Regions from separate parts of the Anoxybacillus sp. UARK-01 genome, predicted to be linked through region 3. Evidence: a T-box and tRNA genes for the amino acid it is inferred to sense, from the RefSeq annotation. Region 3 holds a T-box; the other regions hold tRNA genes.
What was found. A T-box is a leader RNA that pairs with one kind of tRNA and senses whether it is charged. The one in region 3 lies ahead of pheS (phenylalanine--tRNA ligase subunit alpha), so its partner is inferred to be a tRNA-Phe.
Positions count from the first base shown of each region.

Region 1: it has a tRNA-Phe gene. The T-box ahead of pheS (phenylalanine--tRNA ligase subunit alpha) is inferred to sense a tRNA for this amino acid. The anticodon was not compared.
Region 2: it has a tRNA-Phe gene. The T-box ahead of pheS (phenylalanine--tRNA ligase subunit alpha) is inferred to sense a tRNA for this amino acid. The anticodon was not compared.

Region 1 covers NZ_NASY01000042.1:844-3,080, forward strand. Annotated here, with positions in the region: rRNA gene rrf (5S ribosomal RNA) at 30-146, shown strand; tRNA gene B6A27_RS09700 (tRNA-Asn) at 309-383, shown strand; tRNA gene B6A27_RS09705 (tRNA-Ser) at 388-478, shown strand; tRNA gene B6A27_RS09710 (tRNA-Glu) at 493-564, shown strand; tRNA gene B6A27_RS09715 (tRNA-Val) at 571-646, shown strand; tRNA gene B6A27_RS09720 (tRNA-Met) at 684-760, shown strand; tRNA gene B6A27_RS09725 (tRNA-Asp) at 773-848, shown strand; tRNA gene B6A27_RS09730 (tRNA-Phe) at 861-936, shown strand; tRNA gene B6A27_RS09735 (tRNA-Thr) at 1,106-1,178, shown strand; tRNA gene B6A27_RS09740 (tRNA-His) at 1,198-1,273, shown strand; tRNA gene B6A27_RS09745 (tRNA-Gly) at 1,479-1,549, shown strand; tRNA gene B6A27_RS09750 (tRNA-Ile) at 1,557-1,630, shown strand; tRNA gene B6A27_RS09755 (tRNA-Asn) at 1,898-1,972, shown strand; tRNA gene B6A27_RS09760 (tRNA-Ser) at 1,975-2,067, shown strand; tRNA gene B6A27_RS09765 (tRNA-Glu) at 2,081-2,152, shown strand.
Region 2 covers NZ_NASY01000047.1:441,072-443,308, reverse strand. Annotated here, with positions in the region: gene B6A27_RS14475 (flavin monoamine oxidase family protein) at 1-70, shown strand, start outside; tRNA gene B6A27_RS14470 (tRNA-Arg) at 293-366, opposite strand; tRNA gene B6A27_RS14465 (tRNA-Cys) at 569-639, opposite strand; tRNA gene B6A27_RS14460 (tRNA-Gly) at 645-716, opposite strand; tRNA gene B6A27_RS14455 (tRNA-Gln) at 720-794, opposite strand; tRNA gene B6A27_RS14450 (tRNA-His) at 816-888, opposite strand; tRNA gene B6A27_RS14445 (tRNA-Trp) at 901-974, opposite strand; tRNA gene B6A27_RS14440 (tRNA-Tyr) at 978-1,062, opposite strand; tRNA gene B6A27_RS14435 (tRNA-Phe) at 1,075-1,147, opposite strand; tRNA gene B6A27_RS14430 (tRNA-Ser) at 1,440-1,529, opposite strand; tRNA gene B6A27_RS14425 (tRNA-Ala) at 1,536-1,608, opposite strand; tRNA gene B6A27_RS14420 (tRNA-Pro) at 1,623-1,696, opposite strand; tRNA gene B6A27_RS14415 (tRNA-Gly) at 1,747-1,818, opposite strand; gene B6A27_RS14410 (hypothetical protein) at 2,114-2,237, shown strand, end outside.
Region 3 covers NZ_NASY01000042.1:180,390-182,626, reverse strand. Annotated here, with positions in the region: gene pheS (phenylalanine--tRNA ligase subunit alpha) at 1-843, opposite strand, end outside; T-box leader at 887-1,121, opposite strand; gene B6A27_RS10590 (hypothetical protein) at 1,319-1,525, opposite strand; gene B6A27_RS10585 (TrmH family RNA methyltransferase) at 1,573-2,237, opposite strand, start outside.

The DNA.
Region 1 (2,237 bases), 180 kb from region 3:
AATAATACTTGTCTGTTTGAAATAATAAGCCTAGTGATGATGGCGGAGAGGTCACACCCGTTCCCATCCCGAACACGGAAGTTAAGCTCTCCAGCGCCGATGGTAGTTGGGGCTAACGCCCCTGCAAGAGCAGGACGTTGCTAGGCTTTATATTAAACATATTCCGCAATCGCTCAGCGACGAGCATTTCCTCTCTGAGCAAACAGCGAGTTGCCTCGACGCATTGTGCTTCTTCGAATGTCTTGAAGAGGAAGAGGCAGTAGAAAAATACGAATAATGATTCGTTAGTTTTTGTGTTTATCCACTATTCCGCAATAGCTCAGCGGTAGAGCAACCGGCTGTTAACCGGTAGGTCGTAGGTTCGAATCCTACTTGCGGAGCCATTTTGGAGAGCTGTCCGAGTGGTCGAAGGAGCACGATTGGAAATCGTGTAGACGTTAACAGCGTCTCAAGGGTTCGAATCCCTTGCTCTCCGCCACTATTTCATGTAATGGCCCGTTGGTCAAGTGGTTAAGACACCGCCCTTTCACGGCGGTAACACGGGTTCGAATCCCGTACGGGTCACTTTTAGGAGGATTAGCTCAGCTGGGAGAGCACTTGCCTTACAAGCAAGGGGTCGGCGGTTCGATCCCGTCATCCTCCACCATACATACTATTGATTGAAAAAAATATAATTTTGTCATCGCGGGGTGGAGCAGCCTGGTAGCTCGTCGGGCTCATAACCCGAAGGTCGCAGGTTCAAATCCTGCCCCCGCAACCAAATAAAACGGTTGGTCCCGTAGTGTAGTGGTTAACATGCCTGCCTGTCACGCAGGAGATCGCGGGTTCGAGTCCCGTCGGGACCGCCATAAAATATGTATGGCTCGGTAGCTCAGTCGGTAGAGCAAAGGACTGAAAATCCTTGTGTCGGCGGTTCGATTCCGTCCCGAGCCACCATTTATTTTATCCAACGCATCTTATGAATGCCGGCTTAGCTCAATTGGTAGAGACGAGCGGAGCATCGGTGAAATGACTGCGAGTTGCCTCGACGCATTGGACATCTTGAAATGTCTTGAAGAGGAAGAGGCACAGAACATGTGCTTTTATGGTTAGTTCTATAGATAAAGCCGGCTTAGCTCAATTGGTAGAGCAACTGACTTGTAATCAGTAGGTTGCGGGTTCAAGTCCTGCAGCCGGCATCGATTTATTAAAGTAATGGCGGCTATGGCGAAGTGGTTAACGCACCAGATTGTGGCTCTGGCATTCGTGGGTTCGATTCCCACTAGTCGCCCCATACATATTATCCCAAGACATTTGTGATAAAAGATTTGATAGTCGCGCGGATGTAGTTTAATGGTAAAACCTCAGCCACGAGCGATACATCATTGAATAGGCGACGAGTTGCCTCGACGCACAAAGCATCTTAGAATGAACTGGTAGAGGAAGAGGCATGGTATATCGGGACACTAGAAATTTGTAATAAAAAATTTGATAATTATGCGGGTGTAGTTTAGTGGTAAAACCTCAGCCTTCCAAGCTGATGTCGTGGGTTCGATTCCCATCACCCGCTTGTATACGGGCCTATAGCTCAGCTGGTTAGAGCGCACGCCTGATAAGCGTGAGGTCGGTGGTTCAAGTCCACTTAGGCCCATCTTTCTTTTTGTAAAGCGTTTTCTTTGCATAAAGTTTGGTGACATGTGCTGCCTATCTATAGGTGTTCTGTGAATTTCTTCTATAACATTGGTCAGTTAGCTTTTGTTTTCATCTACTATTCCGCAATCGCTCAGCGACGAGCATTTCTCCTCTGAGCAAACAGCGAGTTGCCTCGACGCATTGTACTTCTTCGAATGTCTTGAAGAGGAAGAGGCAGTAGAAAAATACGAATAATGATTCGTTAGTTTTTGTGTTTATCCACTATTCCGCAATAGCTCAGCGGTAGAGCAACCGGCTGTTAACCGGTAGGTCGTAGGTTCGAATCCTACTTGCGGAGCCATTGGAGAAGTACCCAAGTGGCTGAAGGGGACGGTTTGCTAAACCGTTAGGTCGCGTTTTTGCGGCGCGCGGGTTCAAATCCCGCCTTCTCCGCCACTGCTGAATGCAAGGCCCGTTGGTCAAGTGGTTAAGACACCGCCCTTTCACGGCGGTAACACGGGTTCGAATCCCGTACGGGTCATAAGTAAAAAGCACTGTGCTAAAGCATAGTGTTTTTTACTTTATATAAAATCATTTAAAGATAAAACGAGTGTCATCTTCAAAAC
Region 2 (2,237 bases), on a different contig from region 3:
AATTTGTACAGCATACGAAGTCCATAAAGTGCCAAAATCCTACCTTGAAGCGCAAACCACGCTAAAATAATCAAGGGGCCATATAGAAGCAATCAATGATCCAACGCGCAAACTGCAGCTTCAATAAAAATACGGCTTCCCTTCAAATCGCTCAACATGTTACGATTTCAGAACTCAGACCTATCTAAAGGAACAACTACAAAAGACCAATCGATACTAACCTGAAGCAAAAGAGCTGCTTTTGCTCATTAAAAAAGGTGTTTCCTAATAAAAGGAAACACCTTTTTTTCAGCGTCCCAGGAGAGACTCGAACTCCCGACCGACGGCTTAGAAGGCCGCTGCTCTATCCAGCTGAGCTACTGGGACATCATCCTAAGCTCCTGTCACAAGCAATTTGCTATGCCTCTTTCATTTGTTCGAAAAACAGAGCAATGAGACGGTTCGTCGATCCATTGGACCGCCACAAGCGGGTGACGGGACTCGAACCAACGACATCAGCAACTCGTCACATATTCAATGACGTATCGCTCGTGGCTGAAGTTTTGCCACTAAACTGCACTCGCAACAAAGGCGGCACCCGGATTCGAACCGGGGGTAAAGGTTTTGCAGACCTCTGCCTTACCACTTGGCTATGCCGCCATCAAAGCGGAAGACGGGACTCGAACCCGCGACCCCCACCTTGGCAAGGTGGTGTTCTACCACTGAACTACTTCCGCATTTGGCTGGGGTAGCTGGATTCGAACCAACGCATCACGGAGTCAAAGTCCGTTGCCTTACCGCTTGGCTATACCCCAATCCTCTTCATATTCAAAAGGGGCGACTAGTGGGAATCGAACCCACGAATGCCAGAGCCACAATCTGGTGCGTTAACCACTTCGCCATAGCCGCCATGCTGGAAAATGGCAGGGGCAGTAGGAATCGAACCCACACCGGAGGTTTTGGAGACCTCTGTTCTACCATTAAACTATGCCCCTAACTGGTGGAGGGGGACGGATTCGAACCGCCGAACCCACAGGGAGCGGATTTACAGTCCGCCGCGTTTGGCCACTTCGCTACCCCTCCAGCTATAAAAAATGGCTCGAGACGGAATCGAACCGCCGACACAAGGATTTTCAGTCCTTTGCTCTACCGACTGAGCTATCGAGCCATGATACGATGTATATTGGTCCTATGTTTATATCGCCTTTCTCTTTCCATTCGCATCCGTACATTAAAACATGGTGCAGAACAGCTATTTTGTCAATATGACATAGGCGACGGGTCATTGATCAAACATTCCAGATAAGTTGACCATAAATCCCCTTTACTTTCCTATACAACAAAACGAATTCACCGAAAACAATTAAACATATGTATGTCTTTAAAATTATTGCAATAAAACTTCTATGATTCCGCTATCACTTATATGTATGACATCTAATCATGCGATATGTATAGGACGGAGGAGGAGGGATTCGAACCCCCGCGGGCTGTGACACCCCTATCGGTTTTCGAAACCGACCCCTTCAGCCAGACTTGGGTACTCCTCCATTCGATGGAGCCTATCGGGATCGAACCGATGACCTCCTGCGTGCAAAGCAGGCGCTCTCCCAGCTGAGCTAAGGCCCCAAAAATGAAACTGATCGGGAAGACAGGATTTGAACCTGCGACCTCATGGACCCGAACCATGTGCTCTACCAAGCTGAGCTACTTCCCGCTCTAAAGCAACCATTCACACTTGAGCACCGATTACAAAGATCCTTTTGAAGCGGAAGACGGGACTCGAACCCGCGACCCCCACCTTGGCAAGGTGGTGTTCTACCACTGAACTACTTCCGCATGCTTAAAAACGTAAGCAAGTATTATTATAATAAAACAAGTGAGATTGTCAACATGATTTTTTTCAAGCCGTCACTATCTATATTTAAATAGCGACGATTTTTATTCTATATCGATACAAATAATTTGTCAATATATTTTTTAAGGAAAAACGGCCAAAAACAACCGTCATCTAGCCTTTGCCTAAATTAACGCCTTAGAGCCATTCACATTCGGAATAATCTGTTTTTATGATTTTATCATACAATCGTTGTATAATGAATTTTGTACTTTTGCGCAACAAAGGGGGATCTCTATGGCTGCATTTATGCATTTGTTTGAAGCTTATCGATCACTTTGGTCCAATCGCTCGCTCAACAAAGAGGAAGAGCTGACAGAGGAAAGATGTAAGGCGCTCATTCATGAAGCGATTGAAAAAG
Region 3 (2,237 bases):
CCAGCCTGTACCTTTACATACGTTACAGCCATGGCCGCCACAATTAAAGCAAGAGACATCCACTTCCACAGACGGCTCCGTAAACGGGAAAAAGCTTGGACGAAAACGAATGTCGCGATCTTCGCCAAACATCTTGCGGGCAAACTCGCGCAGCGTTCCTTTTAAATCGCTCATGCGGATGTTCTCATCGACAACAAGCCCTTCAATTTGAGTAAACTGATGTGAATGCGTCGCATCGTCGTTGTCCCGTCGGTATACTTTTCCCGGGCAAATGATTTTCACAGGACCGCGTCCTTGATGCTTCTCCATCGTGCGCGCCTGTACCGGAGATGTATGCGTGCGCAGCAAAATTTCCTCTGTAATATAGAACGAATCTTGCATATCGCGCGCCGGATGACCTTTCGGAAGATTGAGAGCCTCGAAGTTGTAGTAGTCTTTTTCGACTTCTGGCCCTTCGGCAATCGTATACCCCATGCCGATAAACAAATCTTCAATTTCTTCAATTACGCGCGTCAAAGGATGATGATTTCCTCGGCGCACTGGGCGCCCTGGAAGCGTTACATCAATCGCTTCAGCTGCTAATTTTTTCTCGACCTCCTGTTGCTCAAGCTCTGCTTGTTTTTCTTCGATTGCTGTTTGGATCGCTTCACGCACCTCATTGACAAGCGCCCCCATCACTGGGCGTTCCTCAGGAGACAATGCTCCCATTCCGCGCAGCACTTCGGTAATCGGTCCTTTTTTGCCGAGATACGCTACGCGCACCTCATTGAGCGCTTTTAAGTCATTCGCCTGCGTAATTTTTTCAAGCGCCTCTTGCTGAAGCTGCTGTAAACGTTCTTTCATGAAAAAACCTCCTCTATGCAAAAATAAAAAACTCGCCCCCTGCATAAGGGACGAGTGAAATCGCGGTACCACCCTTGTTAACAGCGAAAAAGCGCTGTTCACTTCATTGCGATAACGGCCATGGCCGGAACGCCTTTACATTTTGCAATAGCAAAATGGTCCAAGCGTCAACTCCAGAGGTGAATTCACTTGCTTCTACCATAAAAACGCTCCCAGTCTCCGGCGTTTTCTCCCTGGATGGCGAGGGACAAGCTACTCTTCTCTTTCATCGTTATTTTTCTTATTTCATTATTTTTATATTATAGGCAATCCATCCATCTGTTGCAACCACTATCTGCTGAGCGAACAAACGTATACGATTACTATCTCACGCTTCCCCATTCCACTCTATCAGCTTCTTGCTCCATTGTGTGAGCCGAAAGCCGCTCTACTTGCCGTGCTTGTTCCTCTGATGAACCTCCCCATCTCCCCCTCGTTAAGAAATGGAAGACTTCTCGGTGGATGATGTTAAACTGGAACTCTCTCTTTTTAACATAGCCACATCTTCTTTTTGTGCAGAGGCGTCTTCTTTGAACCGCTTCACCTCTCCTTGCAAATGAGCAATGCCCCTCTTCATTTGTTCCATTTCGGGCATTTTGTACATCGAGCCGTTCAATAACCGCATGGAACAATGCTTTTCCATATTGAATCGTTTCTTTTAGGATTCATTCAGTAGTGTATCTTTTACGTTTATCCCCGCAAATGGTAAAGCAAAATCCCGGTGGCCACTGCCACGTTCAGTGATTCAGCTTGTCCATGAATAGGAATGTACAAATTTTTCGTCGTCTGCTCAAGCCATTCCTTGCTGACGCCGCTTCCTTCATTGCCGACAAGAAGAGCAAACGCACCGCTAGCGTGTACTTTTCGATAATCATCGCCATTTTCTAAAGATGTCCCGTAAATTGGAATTTTTTTTTCCTTTAACGTTTGCATCCATTTGCTAAGGGAACCGCGGATGATCGGCAAATGAAAAAGCGAACCTTGTGTAGCGCGAATGACTTTCGGATTGTACACATCTACACATCCCTCTCCAAGAATCACAGCATCCACGCCGGCCGCATCAGCTGTGCGAATCATCGTCCCCACATTCCCCGGATCTTGCACCGCATCCACAAGAAGCAGCTTAGCTTTGCTCCAATCAAGCGATTCATCGCTTAATTGCCTGCATACGGCCGCAATTCCTTGCGGGGTTTCCGTATCGCTGATCTCCCGCATTACTCCTTCTGTAACAACTGTAATCGGAATATGGCCCACATTCCATTCTGAAGGAATGGCCTTGCTTTCCTCAATGATCAATTGAACAAGCGAAACACCGCTTGCTAAAGCTTCCTCCACTAAATGGAACCCTTCAATCA